Regions from separate parts of the Bacillus sp. ISL-77 genome, predicted to be linked through region 3. Evidence: riboswitches for the same ligand, from Rfam matches in the RefSeq annotation. Region 3 holds a riboswitch; each other region holds the start of a gene.
What was found. A riboswitch is a leader RNA that binds a small molecule or an ion and turns the genes downstream of it on or off. The one in region 3 is predicted to bind glycine.
Positions count from the first base shown of each region.

Region 1 (6,423 bases), on a different contig from region 3:
TTCAGGCGCATCCAGTTTCACGAATCTATGGAGTCACGGCGGCATGTTCCCAAATGGCATAAATGGCTTTATTCTCTCATTCCAGATGGTGGTGTTTGCGTTTGTTGGCATTGAACTTGTAGGACTTACTGCTGGTGAAACAGAAGACCCGGAAAAAGTTATCCCAAAAGCAATCAATAATATTCCTATTCGGGTATTAATTTTCTACATTGGCGCCCTTATTGTCATTATGAGTATTTATCCGTGGAACGCCATCAATCCAGCGAAAAGCCCATTCGTTCAAGTATTCGTGGCGGTTGGTATCGCTGCAGCTGCTGGTATCGTCAATTTTGTCGTTCTAACATCTGCAGCATCGGCATGTAACAGCGCCATTTTCAGTACAAGCCGGATGGTATACTCACTTGCCAGAGATAAAAATGCACCTGTACCATTTGCAAAACTTACTTCTCGTCAGGTACCTTCCAATGCATTGTTCTTTTCCACTGTTGTTATTTTAATTGCCATTGTGTTGAACTATGTAATGCCAGAAGGAGTATTTACGCTGATTACAAGTATTTCTACAGTATGTTTCATCTTTATTTGGGGTATTACTGTCGTCAGTCATTTGAAATACCGCAAAACCAGACCAGATCTAGCGAAAGTGAACAAATTTAAATTGCCGCTTTATCCATTTTCCAATTACTTAATCCTTGCCTTCCTAGCGTTCGTGCTTGTCGTACTTGCACTTGCGGAAGACACTCGTGTTGCCTTATTCGTAACACCTGTCTGGTTTATCATGCTGATTGCGATTTATAAGATGTTGATAAAGAAGGCGGATTATGCGGATCGGGAGAATTATGCGGATCAGGAGAATCAACAAAAAGTAGCAGAAAATTAAGTGGCAACCCAAAAAAATAACTTTTATTAATAAATAATGTTTCCGCTTTCAAAAAAGCTTGACTTAGATTGCATTTACTATTATTCTGAAAATAATAAAAATAAATAAGCGGAAGATGGTTGTGGGAGAGTGCAAGTTTACACGCCACCGAAGGAGCAAGTTCCAAAAAGACCCTTGGAACAAATCTCTCAGGTAGATGGAACCACAATTGGACGCAACTCTGGAGAGCGCAGATAAAGTATTTGCCACCAAAGGGGAAGGTTCTTAATCGAACTTAAACTCTCAGGTAAAAGGACAGAGAAGGGTAGAAGTAAGCCATGTGCTACCCTTTTCTGTCCTTTTTTGCGTGCAAAAAAGTATGTTTCGCTTCAGATTTTATCTTGAGAATGAACAGATAAAATCCGAGGTTAAACACAGATAGAGGTAGCTAAAACAACGAATCAAGGGGGAAACGGGATGAGTTTACAACAAAATGATTCAACTATTTTTGAAGCAATTCGGAAAGAGCAGCATCGTCAGCATCAAACATTGGAGTTGATCGCATCTGAAAACTTCGTAAGCCAAGATGTTTTAGAAGCAATGGGAAGTGTGATGACGAATAAATATGCAGAAGGCTATCCAGGGAAGCGTTACTATGGCGGATGTGAATTTGTCGATGTGGCAGAACAAATAGCGATTGACCGCCTAACTCAGCTGTTTGGTGCTAAATATGCCAATGTTCAGCCTCACTCAGGTGCACAAGCAAATTTTGCTGTATTTTTCGCTCTGCTTCAACCTGGTGATAAAGTGATGGGGATGAACCTCTCACATGGCGGACACTTAACGCACGGAAGTCCTGTTAGTGTTTCAGGAAAATGGTTTGAGGTAGTCTCCTATGGTGTGAGAGAAGATACTCAATTGATTGATTATGATGAACTGGAAGCGATCGCGAATAAAGAAAAACCGAAATTGATCATTGCAGGTACAAGTGCTTACACTAGAACGATTGATTTTGCACGGTTTAGACAAATTGCTGATCAAGTTGGCGCAAAATTCATGGTAGATATGGCGCATATTGCGGGACTTGTTGCAGCTGGTCTTCATCCATCGCCGGTTCCATACGCAGATGTTGTAACGAGCACTACGCATAAGACGCTCCGAGGACCGCGCGGCGGCATTATTTTAACAAATGATGAAGAGATGATAAAAGCCATTAATAAATCGGTGTTCCCAGGGATTCAAGGCGGCCCGTTAATGCATATTATTGCAGCTAAGGCGGTTGCATTCAATGAAGCATTGCAGCCAAGCTTTAAGGAATATGCGAAACAAATCATTCTAAATGCCGACACACTAGGCAAAACATTAAAAAATGAAGGTGCAGCCCTTGTTTCTGGTGGAACGGATAATCATATCGTCCTTTTAGATTTACGTCCGTGGAATTTAACTGGAAAAGAAGCAGAAAAATTATTAGAAGAAGCGGGCATTACTGTAAATAAAAATACGATTCCATTTGATCCAGAAAAGCCGTTTGTTACGAGCGGTATTCGCATGGGAACAGCGGCTTTAACGACACGAGGTATGAAACAGGATGATATGGTGAAAGTCGGGAAAGTTATCGCAGCTGTTTTGAAGAGCAAAGGGGACAAAGTCGTACTTGAGAAAGCAAAAGAAACAACCAAAGCAATTTGTGGCGTCTATCCGTTATTTCAACAGGCAATCACAGTATAAGAAAGGGGTATGAGGATGGAATTTCAGAGTTGTTTTGACATTATTGGCCCGATTATGGTGGGACCGTCGAGTTCTCATACAGCAGGTGTCGTATCTATCGGGAAATTTATTTATGAACTGTTAGGAGATTGTCCACAAGAGGTCAATATTGTATTTTATGATTCCTTTGCTGAAACTTATCAAGGACATGGAACAGATAAAGCACTTCTTGGCGGATTGCTTGGGATGGATACCGATGATACACGCATTAAACATTCATTGGAGTGGGCAAAAGAGGTTGGCATGCAGTACAATTTCGAATTTGAAGATATCTGTGACTACTATGACCACCCAAATACAACAATCGTGACAGTGAAATACGAAGATCGTGTTGTAAAGGTTGGCGGTGCATCACTTGGTGGAGGCTTATCAAAAATCTTTATGATTAACGAGAAGATGGTAGATATTCGTTTAAGTGCAGGCGATGACTTTACAGTCCTTGCTAGTTCTTATCAACCAAGAGGGAAAGTACTTATGGAGGCAATTTAATGAAGATACAGTCCATGAAAGAGCTGATTGAAGCTTGTGAAAGAGAACAAAAAACCATTGGTGAAATCATGTTGATGATGGAAACAGAAAAATCAGGAAGAGACCAAGAAACCATTATTAGCATGATGGAAGAGCGATTGATCAAAATGAAAGAAGCCGTTGATAGCGGTATAAAAGATGCCTCAACCGCACCGAGTGGAATTTCTGGCGGGGATGCCGTGAAAATGTATGATTACGTACATCAAGGTAAATCTCTGTCAGGTAGTTATGTAAGCAATGCAATGAGCTTTTCATTGGCAACTTCTGAAAGCAATGCACGGATGGGGGTTATTGTAGCCACGCCAACTGCTGGGGCAGCCGGTATTTTGCCTGGTGTATTGTTTTCGCTTCATAAAAATGATGGCACACCCTATAAAGATTTAGTCATGGGGTTGTTCACAGCAAGTATGCTCGGGTTTGTCATTGCAAATCGTTCATTCATTTCGGGGGCGGCTGGAGGCTGCCAAGCAGAGGTAGGATCCGCAACAGCCATGGCCGCAGGAACAATCGTTGAGTTAAAAGGGGGCACGCCACAGCAAGCAGTGAATGCGACGGCCATTGCCATGAAGTCACTCTTGGGTTTAGTTTGTGATCCAGTAGCAGGTCTTGTTGAAGTGCCTTGCATAAAGCGAAATGTGATTGGAACCTCCATCGCATTTTCAGCGGCTGATATGTCTCTTGCTGGGATTGAAAGTCGCATTCCGTGTGATGAAGTAATTGAAGCGATGTATAGGGTTGGAAAAGATATGCCTCGGACACTTCGGGAAACAGCGCTTGGAGGTCTAGCAACGACAGAAACAGGTAAACAGGTGAAGGAACGACTATTTTGTAGGAAATCATAAGTAGGGGGTCTATCAATGGGGACAGAAATAGCATTAAAGCAAACACCACTTTTTGAAATTTATGGAAAATCAGGTGCGAAGGTCATTGATTTTGGAGGCTGGGCATTGCCAGTACAATTTTCCAGCATTTTAGATGAGCATGAGGTGGTTCGAACAAAAGCAGGTCTTTTTGATGTCTCACATATGGGTGAAGTGCTTGTTGAAGGCAAAGATGCAGAGAGTTACATTAACTACCTTGTCACTAACGATGTAACAAAGCTTAGTATCGATCAAGCACAGTACACAGCAATGTGCTATCCAGACGGCGGAACAGTCGATGATTTATTAGTGTACAAATTAGCGGATGAAAAATATTTACTCGTCATTAATGCCGGAAATATTGAGAAAGATTATGAATGGATGAAGCAGCATGTAAAAGGAGATGTGACGCTCCAAAATATTTCGAATGACATTGCACAGCTTGCCATCCAAGGTCCAAAGGCTGAAGGTATTTTACAAAAGTTAACGGAAGCAAATCTATCAGAAATTGGCCCATTTAAATTTGCTCAACATGTCAACCTGGACGGGATTACAGATGTGCTCGTATCTCGTACAGGTTATACAGGAGAAGATGGTTTTGAGCTTTATTTAGATGCTGCACAAGTCGAAGCACTTTGGGTAAAGCTTTTAGAAGTAGGAAGTGATGATGGCTTAAAACCATGTGGCCTCGGTGCACGTGACACGCTTCGTTTAGAAGCACGTCTTGCACTCTATGGTCAAGAGCTATTAAGTGATATTAGTCCCCTTGAAGCTGGAATCGGCTTTGCCGTAAAAACGAAAAAAGAAAGTGATTTTATCGGTAAATCCGCACTTTCAGCACAAAAAGAAGCCGGATTAAAACGAAAATTAGTAGGAATTGAGGTAACAGGCCGGGGGATTCCACGCCACGGTTATCAAGTAGTTTCAGAAGGTGGAGAGGCAATTGGTGTTGTTACATCAGGAACCCAATCACCATCTTTAAAGAAAAGCATAGGCCTTGCACTAATATCCGCAGAACATGCAGAAGTGGGAACACCATTAAAAGTGGTCATCCGTAATAAGCAGATTGAGGCGGTTGTTGTTAAAACACCGTTCTATAAAAAGGGTTAATAGAGTGATAGAGTTCTCTGGCTAACTTGCATAAAGATGATAGGCAGGCCGACTGTTACGTAAACTTACATGAAATCAAGACCTGAATGATCAAACTTGAATTTACAATCGGAAGGAAGAGAAACAATGACTAAAGCGACAGCAACTTTACTATATAGCAAAGAACATGAGTGGGTATTACAATTAGACGGAAATCGAGTACGTATTGGAATCTCTGATTTTGCACAAAAGCAATTAGGAGATATTGTCTTTGTTGAAACCTTAGAAGTGGATGATGAAGTTACAGCGAATGAATCAATGGGGACCATCGAATCAGTAAAAGCAGTTTCTGACCTATACTCTCCTGTATCAGGTACGGTTGTTACTGTAAACGAAGAGTTAGGAGATGCACCTGAGACGATTAATGAACATCCATTTGAAGCAGGTTGGTTAGTAGAAGTGGAAATGTCCAATCCTGAAGAATTGGAATCACTTTTAAATGAAGATGCGTACCAAGCATTTATTAATGAAGGAGAGGAATAAAATGACTTCCACTTATCGATACCTCCCTGATACGAAACAAGATCAAGAGGAAATGCTCGCTTTTTTAAATATTTCTTCGATAGATGAGTTATTTGAAGATATTCCAGCTGAAATTCAATTAAATGGTGAGCTACCTATTCCAGAGGCTGTGCCTGAGCCGCTTCTTTTGAAAAAAATGAATCAACTTGCTTCCAAAAATAAAAATGCTAATCATTACCCAACCTTTCTTGGTGCAGGAACCTATGATCACTATATTCCAAGTGTGGTCAATCATATGATTTCACGGTCCGAATTTTACACAGCCTATACACCATACCAACCGGAAATCAGCCAAGGTGAATTACAGGCGATTTTTGAATTCCAAACCATGGTTTGTGAACTGACAGGAATGGATGTGGCCAATTCTTCGATGTACGATGGCTTTACATCTCTTGCGGAAGCTGCATCACTTGCTGTTGCATCAACACGGCGTTCCAAAGTACTTGTGTCAAAGGCAGTTCATCCTGAATCACGTGCCATCTTAAATACGGTAGCAGATGGCCAAGGTTATATAGTTGAAGACGTCAATCTTACTGATGATGAGACAAGCTTAGTGAAGCTGCAAGGACAAATTGATAAAAACACTGCTGCTGTTATTGTTCAATACCCAAACTTTTTCGGTTCCATTGAGGATCTAGCAGAAATTAAGAATATCGCGGATACAAAAGGAGCGCTTTTAATTGTAAGCGCCAATCCATTGGCACTGGCACTCTTGCAGGCTCCTGGTAAACTTGGAGCAGA
Region 1 is NZ_JAGGQY010000020.1:29,629-36,051, forward strand. Features, by position in the region: gene J7E77_RS07950 (amino acid permease) at 1-877, shown strand, start outside; glycine riboswitch at 990-1,092, shown strand; gene glyA (serine hydroxymethyltransferase) at 1,334-2,584, shown strand; gene J7E77_RS07960 (serine dehydratase beta chain) at 2,600-3,112, shown strand; gene sdaAA (L-serine ammonia-lyase, iron-sulfur-dependent, subunit alpha) at 3,112-3,993, shown strand; gene gcvT (glycine cleavage system aminomethyltransferase GcvT) at 4,009-5,121, shown strand; gene gcvH (glycine cleavage system protein GcvH) at 5,248-5,643, shown strand; gene gcvPA (aminomethyl-transferring glycine dehydrogenase subunit GcvPA) at 5,645-6,423, shown strand, end outside.
Region 1: it holds a riboswitch for glycine, as region 3 does, so the genes downstream of both, glyA (serine hydroxymethyltransferase) here and gcvT (glycine cleavage system aminomethyltransferase GcvT) in region 3, are expected to answer to the same signal.

Region 2 (6,423 bases), on a different contig from region 3:
TATTCTAAGCACGGCTTTTCTCATTTCCACCATTTCCACCATTTCCTTTGCTCGGCGACTGCGATTTGCTTTCTGGTTTCTTCCTCAATCATTTTACTTCGTTCCTTCTCCATTTGCTCCATACGTTCTACATACTTCAAAATTAGATTAATCTTCTCTTCTTGCCTAGCTTCCCGTACTGCCTTCTCCTTCAAATGTTTGATTAAATCTAAGTTTACTTGATCCAAATGTTCTATACGATCCAATAGCTCTTTAGTGTTAGTATTTTGCTCAATATCCCCCTCATTAGTTGTCTGTAACGGCACCACTTCCGTAAAGGTTACCGTTTTATATTCTACAGAGTTCCATGTCATCACTGCCTCGGCTGAACGTTCCATCGTCATACCCTCTTGCTTACTGAATTCGATTAATTTGCGGAGAGTGATAACATCTTTATCTATATAGGTTCTATGTCCTCTATTATTACGCTGAACTTGATACCCATGTCCTTCTAAGAGAATGGCATACTTCCGTAATGTACTACCATCAATTCCAAGCAATTCCTGTACGTCACTAGGTGAATATATTATCGTCATAACACTACACCTCCAATTTAACACTTCTATAAAACGCTGAGAATTCCTTTTTTTATTAGAATTTTTTCTGAATGAAGTATAGGTAATGCACTATATGGAAGGATACGGCTATAAAAGTAAGGATGTCAGACATCATTCAGTGAGAATGAGAGTCGAAAATTAATTTAAGTCTTTTTGAAGTACAGGAAGCAGCCGATATAGTTGCTTCTGCTTCTCATGAGGAATTAAATATGATCTTTGGTTCGGTCATTAACGAAAACTTAGATGAAGAAATTATCGTAACTGTCTTTGCCACTGGATTCACTGAGCATGTCATTGGTCATAAGAAGCAAATAAGAAGAATAAACATCAAAATAGTGTGGGGATTTCTTACTGGGAGGAATAAACATGAACGATGTCTTTGCGAGAACAGCAAAATTTGAACACCGTTTTTGGCTCCAAATATTAGGTGATCATTCGAGGCTTATTTTCGAAGCTCTTGCACCCGTTCAAAAAGAGGAAATTGAGAAGGCATCATCTTTTATTCGAGTTTTTGACAAACTTCTGGAGCGTGCAAATTCCTCAGATTTAGTGCCATTAACAATTGAAGCTGAAACAGAGGTTATAAGATTACGGGAATTTAAATTGGACTTATTAAGAAAACATCTGATAGGGAAAATAAAAATTCACCTTTCGCCAACCTTTATTAATCATATGGTCAATGAATTAGAGGAATACTTAAGAATTTTAATACACCTAAAAGCAGGGGAAGCTCCTCCTGTTTACCATGAACTACATCATCATCTTTTATGGTTATTAGATGCTGCGGGTCATTCAGAGGCAATTTCCTCTAATTTAGATAGTGTTGAAAAGAAACTCATTGAGAAAAGTAATACATTTAGGAAGAACTTTGAAGATTTTTACCTGAAATCAGTTGAACTAGCAGGATATTTAAGAACTAATTTGACCTCGTTCCCTGCTTTGTTAAAAATGAATTCAGACAGCCAGTTAGAAATAAAATTATTTCAAAATTTTCTACATGAAATAGAAGAACTCAGACTAAGTAAGCAAGCATTAGGAACATTCGCCCCCCTAATGGCGGATCATATGTACCGTGAAGAATGTTATTATCTTATGAAATTAGCAGAATCGGCAAATCTTGACTCACCCAATTGTGATCCTGCTAAACCTCGACTTAAGGAATATTTTAATGAGAAATAAAAGGGAAACACAACCACAACCAATGATCGGTCAAGCATGGACTGGTAGACATGTGATCTTGCTTCACTGTACAAACAATAATCAATTAATAAATCTTTATAAAAGTTTCCATGCTCCGTTTGAGCCTCCACGTCAAAATTGTGCAGAAACTTTGTCGCAATTACTGAGTATCGGATATCGTGTTATGGCGATTACGCCCATATCAGCAAATCATATTCAATATTTTTTGGTACTAGGAGATTAAAGATGCAGAATCCACGAATGCGATAAAAATGAACCCAATCCTTTGCAGTGGGTTCATTTTTTGTTTCTCCATTAATCTAGATTCTCCGAAATTAATTATTGACAAAGTGATTGAATACTACTAAAATTAGAAATTATTTAACAATAATTTAGTTTGTGAGATAAGAAGTAATAATGCATAACTTTTTTTAGCGGGGGATTTTGAACCATTTGTTCTTCTACATAAATTAAATACTAAGCAAGCTATGATTGCTATGGATCAAACTATAGCAGGAGCAGCTTCTGGAGAGACCGCAGGAAATCTGCGGCGCCGAAGGGTTCACAATCTCAGGCAAAAGGACAGAAGAGTACGAGTTTTATTTGTTATTCTGACAAAAGAGTAATGGATATTATTTGTTATTCTTATGACCGAAGAGATTGGAGAAATTCCAATCTCTTTTTTCATGGAGTTTAACCATTTGTTCATATCTTCACAAAGTGAACAAAGGAAATTATTACTAATGAGGGGGCAAATGAAGTGGTACAACAAGAATTAAAACGAGATTTAAAAAATCGGCACGTACAACTGATTGCGATTGGAGGTACGATTGGTACAGGTTTATTCCTAGGTTCAGGAAAAGCCATTCAGTTAGCAGGTCCATCTATCATTATTGCATACTTAATCGTGGGTATCGCATGTTTTTTTGTAATGAGGGCATTAGGAGAGCTTCTTTTATCAAATAAGGGCTATCAATCATTTACGGACTTCGCCGAGGATTATATTGGACCGTGGGCTGGTTATGTAACTGGATGGACGTATTGGTTTTGTTGGATTATGACAGCAATGGCTGATATTATTGCTGTTGGTGTATATGTACAATATTGGTTCGATATCCCACAATGGATGCCTGCTATAGTCTGTTTAATTCTATTATTGGGACTAAATTTATTAACAGTAAAGCTATTTGGAGAATTAGAGTTTTGGTTTGCTTTAATTAAAGTGATCACCATTCTTGCTTTAATCATCATAGGGGTCATTTTGTTAATTATTGGATTTCAAACAGATTCAGGAACGGTTACAGTAAAAAATCTATGGAGCCATGGTGGTCTTTTCCCAAATGGAATATCAGGTTTCTTACTTTCTTTTCAAATGGTTGTATTTGCATTTGTAGGTGTTGAATTAGTAGGTGTATCAGCAGCCGAAACATCCAATCCACAAAAAAATATCCCATCTGCAATAAATAAAATACCTTTAAGAATACTGTTTTTCTATGTGGGAGCCCTTATTATCCTTTTATGCATCAATCCATGGACGCAACTGAATGCAGGAAACAGTCCTTTTGTAAAAACGTTTAGTTTAGTTGGTATTCCGATTGCTGCAGGAATTATTAATTTTGTCGTCTTAACATCAGCTGCGTCTGCCTGTAACAGTGGATTGTTTTCAACGAGCCGCATATTATTTAATTTAAGTAATCATCAACAGGGACCAGCGAATTTTGCTAAATTAAATAAAAATCATGTACCGAGTAACGCATTATTTATATCTGCACTTGTTCTTTCCGTCGGAGCTCTTTTAAGTAAGCTGATTCCAGAACAAGCCTTTGGTATCGTGACAACGATTAGTGCGATTTGTTTTATTTGGGTTTGGAGCATTATCTTAATTTGTCATCTGCGATATAAGAAATCACGCCCCGATTTACATGAAAAGTCGATTTTTAAAGCACCGTTTACACCATTTATTAATTATCTTGTTCTCACGTTATTTGCATTTATTCTCATTATTATGCTATTTGCAGAATCAACTCGTGTCGCTTTATTAATGACACCATTATGGTTCATTCTTTTATTCATAGTGTATTCATTTAAAAGGACAAAGGGAAAAAATATTAGAATATCTGCGTAAAGTAGAATTCTTGCAATATAATAAAAATATTGTCACATGATATGTATCGTGTTACTATTAGATGAAATTAAATTCCTTTAATTTGGTCCAGAGAGGCCAAAAAGGCAAAAGTAAACTTCATTATACTAATTATGTATATGAATGCCCTTTTGTCCTTTGGATGAAAGGGCATTTTATTTTTGCCCATTATCTTTTAATCAAAGTCCTGTGAGGCTTGAAAGGAGAACGACAAAAATGGATTATCGTAAAAAAACAGTAGTTGCATCAGTAGCAGGTTTAACATTAGAGGGCATGGATATCATGTTTATCTCCTTTGCGATGTCGATGATTATTGCAGAGTTTCATATTGACATGGTTGCTGGAGGTCTTATTTCTTCGATTACCAATTTAGGTATGCTCGCTGGAGGAATCATTTTCGGTATCTTAGCAGATAAATTTGGGAGAGTTAAAATATTTACCTATACGATTCTACTATTTGCTATCGGAACGGCGTTAACTGGTTTAGCCGTAAATATTGGACAAGTATACATCTTTAGGTTTATTGCCGGCTTAGGCGCAGGTGGGGAATACGGAATTGGTATGGCGCTTGTGGCTGAAGCATGGCCAAAGAATAAACAAGGACGCGCTTCTTCTTATGTTAGCATCGGTGCACAATACGGTGTGATTCTGGCTGCTCTTCTTAGTGCCATGATCCTGCCTGCTTGGGGATGGAGAGGATTGTTTTTCATCGGATTGGTTCCGGTTATATTCGCCTTTATCGTCCGAAAAAAATTAGACGAATCACCCGTGTGGCTTGCATCACAAAAGAAAAAACAACTTGTGCCAAAGCAAGGGAATTTAAAGCAATTGTTTGCTACTCCAAGAACTTCAGTTACGACGATTGCTTTAGCTATTATGGCAACGGTCCAAATTGCAGGTTATAATGGCTTGATGATTTGGCTGCCATCCATGCTTCAACAATCCCAGGGATTATCAGTTTCAAACTCGGCTCTTTGGACGATTAGTACAGCTGCGGGAATGATTGCAGGTATGTTAACTTTTGGACAGTTTATGGATCGACTTGGAATGAAGCGGTCATTCGGAATCTTCTTATTCGCTTCCGCAATCGCAGTCTTTTTATACTCCTTTGCGTCAGGAAGTGCGGGTCTTTTAATCGGCGGTGCGATTGTAGGATTCTTCTCGAATGGAATGTTTGCTGGTTACGGTGCATTAATAAGCAATTACTATCCAGTAGAAATTCGCAGTACAGCAACCAATACTATCTTTAACTTCGGTAGAGCATTAGGGGGATTATCTCCTATTTTAGTAGGATATATCCTGCAGCATGCTAATGTTACGATTGCAATGGGATATCTTGCTGTACTCTACTGTATCTCCTTTATAGCAATGGTTAGTTTGAAAAAAAGAAAAGATAATCAAGATCAAAACATTACTTTATCTAAAGCAGTGTGAATTGACTCTTATAGCATCTTCATAAAATAATAAAATCTAAACTAAATTGAGGCTGCAAATCAAATTGGATTTGTGCCTCTTTTTTATGGAGATTGTTCGCTAATTTTTCCTGATTCTTTAATTCTAAGGCCTCTTTTTCGTGATAAATAGTATTGTTGGTGTCATTATAACGTCCCCAAACATACACTCTTCTTAAAGATGGGTTGGAAATTAGACGTTGAGGAGAGGACAAATTGAACTTCGAGATGCAAAAAGCGAATATGTTGGCTGAAAATATCAAGGGTTTTATAAAATATGTTCAGAAAAGCCATGAAAATAAAAACAGCTTTAGGTTTAATCCGGATAAATTGTTTCAAATAAAACTCCTGATTGAGGAGTTTAAGTTTCAAATACTTGCAGATGAACTTTTAAGAATCAATAAGTTTTCTTGGGATGAAAAGTACACGTATTATTTAGTTGATCAATTTATAGAAGGAATCGAGATTATTGATGAATACATCCATAATAACTACAATGATTTATTTCTCTTAACGGCTAGAGTTTACACATTAAAGGATCTCAGTCAATCATTTAGCAGGCAGGGAAAACTGTATCATTGGTCCTAAGATTTCCTTTTTTTAACTAAGGCATTGGTATTAATAAAGCCAATGCCTTTTCATTTCGTCAAATAGGAATTAATGTAACCATACCCGTACAAAATACAGGAACAAAAGTGAAGGGTATTTATGCTATTATTATTTGATTATAAGAATTTTCAGGAAATAGGTTGACACATTCGGACAAACCATGATATAAACACAATAAGAAATTTTTAGTAATTAAAAGCATAAAAGTATGAAATAATATGAGAAAAGTGGAATAAACAGGGGGAAATGACGATCATGGAAACTCGTAGCAAAATTTTAGACTGTACCATTCGTGATGGAGGATTAGTTAACAATTGGGATTTCAGTGTCGAATTTGTTCAAGACTTGTATAACGGCCTAAGTGAAGCGGGTGTTGAATACATGGAGATTGGCTATAAAAATTCTCCAAAGCTTCTTAAAGCGACTGAGCCCAATCCATGGCGAT
Region 2 is NZ_JAGGQY010000013.1:129,159-135,581, reverse strand. Features, by position in the region: gene J7E77_RS05400 (MerR family transcriptional regulator) at 21-575, opposite strand; partial or broken gene J7E77_RS05395 (cell division protein FtsZ) at 737-883, shown strand; gene J7E77_RS05390 (DUF2935 domain-containing protein) at 963-1,775, shown strand; glycine riboswitch at 2,291-2,371, shown strand; gene J7E77_RS05385 (amino acid permease) at 2,536-3,900, shown strand; gene J7E77_RS05380 (MFS transporter) at 4,135-5,352, shown strand; gene J7E77_RS05375 (hypothetical protein) at 5,586-5,957, shown strand; gene J7E77_RS05370 (aldolase catalytic domain-containing protein) at 6,234-6,423, shown strand, end outside.
Region 2: it holds a riboswitch for glycine, as region 3 does, so the genes downstream of both, J7E77_RS05385 (amino acid permease) here and gcvT (glycine cleavage system aminomethyltransferase GcvT) in region 3, are expected to answer to the same signal.

Region 3 (6,423 bases):
CTGAATTTGTTCTTCGAAAGCTGGGGTTGGATTTTCCTTTTTTTGCAGCATGTTTTTTAATGTATAAAAAACTGCTTCTCTACTGCTGCATGCCTCACGCTGTAATGTCATTACGGAGAATGAACTTGCCTGTGCCCAATTCCCCTCATTTTTTAATTCAGTAATTGACTCATAAAGATCTTTCTCCTCTTGAGTGCATTCAATCGGAATGGTTTCCACATGCCTTTTCGTCCACTCAATGCCTGTATCTGCCCGCCGGTTCCGAATCATAACCTTGTTTACTAATTCTTTTAAATGCTCATCATCATTTAATGAACGTGCATCTCGTTTGTATTTTTCAAAGAATGTCGTTTCGCTGCCTAAATGTCCTGGTTTTAATAATGAAACCAGATTAAAAATTTCCTCGATACGGTTCTGAATGGGTGTTGCCGTCAATAGTAAACAAAATTTCTTTTTCAGATTTTGGACAAATTCGTAGTTTTTTGTTTTGTTATTTTTAAGTTTATGGGCTTCATCAATGATAATTAGGTCATAGTCCTGCTTGAAAATGATGTCTCGGTGTGGATTCCGTTTGGCCGTATCAATCGACGACACGACGACATCACATTGTTCCCATACATAACTTTTTCTTTGTGAAATGGCTGGAATGAAAAATTTGCTATTCAACTCCATCGACCATTGAGTAACTAACGATGCAGGGACAAGAATTAATACCTTTTTCACCAATCCGCGAATCATATATTCTTTTAGAATAAGCCCGGCCTCAATCGTTTTTCCGAGTCCTACTTCATCGGCAAGGATGGCTTTCCCATTCATGTTTTCAATTACTTGTTTTGCTGTTTCAAGCTGGTGAGGAAGTGGGGTTAGATTGGGTAAATGGCTTGGTGCCAATAAACCCTTGAAATCTGGAATGACGAGATGTTTTTCAACTCCAATTGCTAGTTTAAAAAGTTCCCAATTCCCCCATGGACCATCGTTTTCAATTCTATGTAAAAAATCATCCTTCCAGGAGGAATCAAATTCAATTTCGATCGACATGGTTCCAGCTCCTTTTTGTTCAATTTCCAGCTTTATTCTTTTCTAATAAAGTTATTGCTCAATGTATTATTTTAATGTTAGGATGATAATAGCTTTGAATGTTTTAAATATTTTAATAAAGTAATTTATTTTATAAGTATAATTAGTATGACCAATTTGGATAATATTATAATGCGAATGATTATAAGGGGAGAGACTACTTATGTAGCGCCGAAGGAGCAAGCAGAAATGTGAATCTCTCAGGCAAAAGAACTCTTGTAGGACGCAGCTCTGGAGAGCGCTGCTAGCTTTAAGCAGCCACCAAAGGGGAAAGCCTTTCTAGGTAAACTTTCAGGTGCAAGGACAGAGACCTTCTTACGTTTCATAGGAGGTTTCTGTCCTTTTTTAAATTTTCCAAGGAATAATTTGTGCCAAAGATTGAAGGGGGATTAAGAATGTCTGATTTAAAACGAACTCCACTTTTTGATGTGTATAAAGAATGGGGTGGAAAAACTATTGATTTTGGTGGTTGGGCACTGCCGGTCCAATTCTCTAGCATTAAAGAAGAGCATGAAGCTGTTCGCTCTTGTGCAGGATTATTTGATGTTTCCCATATGGGTGAAGTAGAAGTAAAAGGCACTAATAGCTTAGCATTTTTACAAAAAATGCTGACTAATGACATTTCAAAAGTAAAAAATGGAGGTGCCCAGTACACCGCCATGTGTTATGAAAATGGCGGTACAGTTGATGACCTGCTTGTATATAAAATTGAAGACAATCATTACCTTTTAGTAGTAAACGCATCAAATATTGAAAAAGATTACAAATGGCTTGAAGACCATTTAACTGGTGATGTCTCTTTAGAAAACTTATCGGAAAAAACAGCACAGCTGGCTATCCAGGGACCACTTGCGGAAAAAGTATTGCAAAAGCTTGCGGGAGATAATGATTTAAGCCAAATTGGCTTTTTCAAATTCCAACAAGATGTAATCCTAAATGGGAAAAAGGCACTGGTATCAAGAACTGGTTATACTGGTGAAGATGGCTTTGAAGTGTATTGCGATGCAGAAGATGTTGTGGACCTTTGGAGAGAAATTTTAACTGCAGGTAAAGAAGATGGAGTAATCCCATGTGGATTAGGGTCACGCGACACACTTCGCTTTGAAGCAGTTTTAGCGCTTTATGGTCAAGAACTATCTCCAGAAATTTCACCACTTGAAGCTGGAATTGGCTTCGCTGTGAAATTAAACAAAGAAGATGACTTTATCGGGAAACAAGCGTTAATCCAACAAAAAGAAAAGGGTTTAACAAGAAAATTGGTTGGAATCGAAATGATTGATCGTGGGATTCCACGTCATGGCTACCCTGTTTATAAAGATGATCAGTTAATTGGTGAGGTTACAACTGGAACGCAATCACCCACGTTAAAGAGGAATATTGGTCTTGCCCTAATCAATGCAGAATTTGCGGGTCTTGAATCCGAAGTTGAAGTTGAAATTCGCGGCAAACGTTTAAAAGCTACTGTAGTTCCAACACCTTTTTATAAAAAAGAAAAGAAATAACAGAAGGGAGTTAGGTTTATGAAACATCGCTATTTACCTATGACTGAACAAGATAAGAAGACTATGCTTGAGGCAATTGGTGTTTCCTCTATTGATGAACTGTTTAGCGATATCCCTGAGAAAGTAAGATTTAAGGGTGAGTACAATATAAAAGCGGCAAAGTCTGAAACAGCCTTAATGAAAGAGCTTTTTAAGATGGCAAGTCGGAACGCTGACCTGAAAAGAAACGTATCTTTTATAGGTGCAGGTGTTTATGACCATTACATGCCTGTAATTGTCGACCATGTTATTTCTAGATCAGAATTTTATACAGCTTATACACCTTATCAACCAGAAATTTCACAAGGTGAACTTCAAGCTATCTTTGAATTCCAAACAATGATTTGTGAGTTAACTGGAATGGATGTTGCCAACTCATCGATGTATGATGGCGGAACTGCACTTGCTGAAGCAGCGATGCTTAGTGCAGGCCATACCAAACGAAAAACAATAGTTGTATCCAGTGCTGTACATCCAGAATCACGTGATGTTCTTAAAACTTATGCAAAGGGTCAGTACCTCAATGTGATTGAAGTACCAGTCAAAGATGGTGTAACAGATCTAGACGCATTAAAGGGACTAGTTAATGAAGATGTTGCAGCCGTTATCGTCCAATATCCAAACTTCTTTGGGCGAGTCGAGCCGTTAAAAGAGCTTGAGGAAATCATTCATGCAAATAAGTCCATGTTTGTTGTTTCAAGTAACCCACTTTCCCTTGGGGTATTAACACCTCCAGGTAAATTTGGTGCTGACATCGTTATTGGTGATGCGCAGCCGTTTGGGATCCCAACTGCCTTTGGCGGACCGCACTGCGGATATTTTGCTGTCACTACTAAGTTAATGCGGAAAGTTCCAGGCCGTCTTGTTGGACAGACAACGGATGACCAAGGGCGCCGTGGTTTTGTCTTAACACTGCAAGCACGTGAACAGCATATCCGACGTGATAAAGCGACATCAAATATTTGCTCCAATCAGGCATTAAATGCCCTCGCTGCATCTGTAGCGATGACCGCACTTGGTAAAAAGGGTGTCAGGGAAATGGCTGCGGCCAACTTGCAAAAAGCTCATTATGCGAAAAATGCTTTCAAGGAAGCTGGCTTTGAAGTTGTTTATGATGGCCATTCCTTCAATGAATTCGTTGTGAAATTAACTAAGCCTGTAAAAGAAATCAACCAAAACCTTTTACAAAAAGGAATAATCGGGGGCTATGATTTAGGTCGTGATTATTCAGAACTGGCTAACCATATGCTGATTGCTGTAACAGAACAAAGATCGAAGGAAGAAATTGATACTCTAGTGAAAGAATTGGGGGATTTCCATGCATAATCAAGACCAGGCACTCATTTTTGAACTTAGCACACCAGGCCGCATCGGCTACAGCCTGCCGGAAATGGATGTACCGGAACTAGATCTCAGTGGTCTCCTTCCTGATGGTTACCTTCGTACAGAAGAGCCTGAACTTCCTGAAGTTTCGGAGCTTGATATTATGCGCCACTACACTGCCCTCTCGAGGAGAAATCATGGCGTCGATTCAGGATTCTATCCACTAGGCTCGTGTACGATGAAATATAATCCGAAAATCAACGAAAATGTAGCGCGTTTTAACGGATTTGCACATGTACATCCGCTGCAAGATGAAAGCTCTGTTCAAGGTGCTCTTGAACTTTTATACGATTTGCAGGAGCATTTAATCGAAATAACAGGTATGGACGAAGTGACCTTGCAACCTGCCGCAGGGGCTCATGGGGAATGGACAGGTTTAATGATGATCCGTGCTTATCATGAGGCTAACGGTGATATGAACCGTACAAAAGTAATCGTCCCTGATTCTGCTCATGGTACGAACCCAGCTTCTGCTACGATTGCTGGTCTAGAAACAATTACCGTTAAATCAAATGAACATGGTCTTGTCGACCTTGAAGATTTAAGAAGGGTTGTTGGGGAAGATACTGCTGCATTAATGTTAACCAACCCGAATACGCTTGGACTATTTGAAGAAAACATTCTTGAATTGGCTGAAATTGTCCATGAAGCAGGTGGTAAGCTTTATTATGATGGAGCAAACCTAAACGCCGTTCTTTCAAAAGCAAGACCTGGGGATATGGGATTTGATGTTGTTCACTTAAATCTTCATAAAACATTCACTGGCCCACATGGAGGCGGTGGTCCTGGTTCCGGTCCTGTCGGGGTGAAGGCAGACCTTATCCCGTTCTTACCGAAGCCGATTATCACAAAGCAAGGCGAAGAATATGTCCTTGATTATGACCGCCCGCAATCAATTGGCCGTGTGAAGCCATATTACGGAAACTTCGGGATCAATGTTCGTGCTTACACATACATTCGCTCAATGGGACCAGATGGCTTAAAAGCGGTAACAGAGTACGCTGTATTAAATGCGAACTACATGATGAGAAGGCTTGCTGAATATTATGATCTACCATTTGATAGACATTGCAAGCATGAATTTGTACTCAGTGGAAGACGTCAGAAAAAACTAGGCGTTCGTACATTGGATATTGCGAAACGTCTGCTTGATTTTGGCTACCACCCACCAACCATTTACTTCCCATTAAATGTGGAAGAGTGTATTATGATTGAACCGACTGAGACCGAATCAAAAGAGACACTGGATTCGTTCATCGATATTATGATCCAAATCGCTAAAGAAGCGGAAGAAAATCCAGAAATCGTTCAAGAAGCACCACATACAACAGTGGTCGGCCGGATGGACGAAACAAAAGCAGCCCGTAAACCAGTTTTGAAATACCAAGAAGCTTAATAAAATGAAAGGTCAGATTCGAAAAATAATCTGACCTTTTATCTTGTGTAGCAGTTTTTGAAATTAAAAAAGGCTCCGAATCCGGAACCTTAAATGATTTCTTATTTCTTAGTTTTTACTTTACCTGACCATTTTTTGAACCCGCCTTGTAGCTGAGTAAGGTCTCGATAGCCTTTTCGGTGTAAGAATTGGGCTGCACGTGCACTGCGCATTCCACTTTGGCAATACAAATATACTGGCATATCAGAACGAATTTCTTTCATACGCATTTTCATTTGCGACATTGGGATATTACGTGCTCCTAAAATATGGCCGCCTTCGAATTCATTTGATTCACGAACATCTATTAGTTGTGCCTTTCTGTACCCCGCACGGAACTCTTCTTCTGTTACCGTTTTAACAATTCTTTTCTGATAGAAAAATGTAAAAACGGAATAAATGATAACTGCTACAATAATGATTAATAATGGATAAAGTGAACTCAATTTCTTTTTGCTCCTTTCAAGCTTTCCTGCACTAGTATTTATTATATAAGTCAATTCGATAAAGATAAAGATGAATGCAAAAAAATCTTTTGATATTACCTAAATAATTATAGCAGAAACATCTTATTTTGAATCTATATCAGATTTTGGTAGACTTAAGCACGAGATAATTATAAAAAAATGAGGTTTTAGAATGAAAAAAGAAGTTTGGCGTTTTATTGATACTGGAAATAGTTCACCATCTTTTAATATGGCTTTAGATGAAGCGTTACTCGATTGGCATAGTGAAGGGAAATTTCCTCCAGTGATTCGTTTCTATGGCTGGGATCCGGCAACGCTATCAGTAGGATATTTTCAAAAAGTAGAGAAAGAAATTGATATGGAAGCAGTTAAGGCACACCAATTAGGTTTCGTAAGAAGACCTACAGGAGGACGTGGAGTTCTGCACGAGCATGAACTTACCTATAGTGTCATCGTTTCTGAGGAACATCCAGAAATGCCTAATTCTGTTACAGAGGCATACCGTGTAATATCTGAAGGA
Region 3 is NZ_JAGGQY010000017.1:47,260-53,682, reverse strand. Features, by position in the region: gene J7E77_RS06315 (DEAD/DEAH box helicase) at 1-1,038, opposite strand, end outside; glycine riboswitch at 1,216-1,303, shown strand; glycine riboswitch at 1,307-1,386, shown strand; gene gcvT (glycine cleavage system aminomethyltransferase GcvT) at 1,473-2,579, shown strand; gene gcvPA (aminomethyl-transferring glycine dehydrogenase subunit GcvPA) at 2,598-3,944, shown strand; gene gcvPB (aminomethyl-transferring glycine dehydrogenase subunit GcvPB) at 3,937-5,397, shown strand; gene J7E77_RS06295 (rhodanese-like domain-containing protein) at 5,499-5,882, opposite strand; gene J7E77_RS06290 (lipoate--protein ligase family protein) at 6,076-6,423, shown strand, end outside.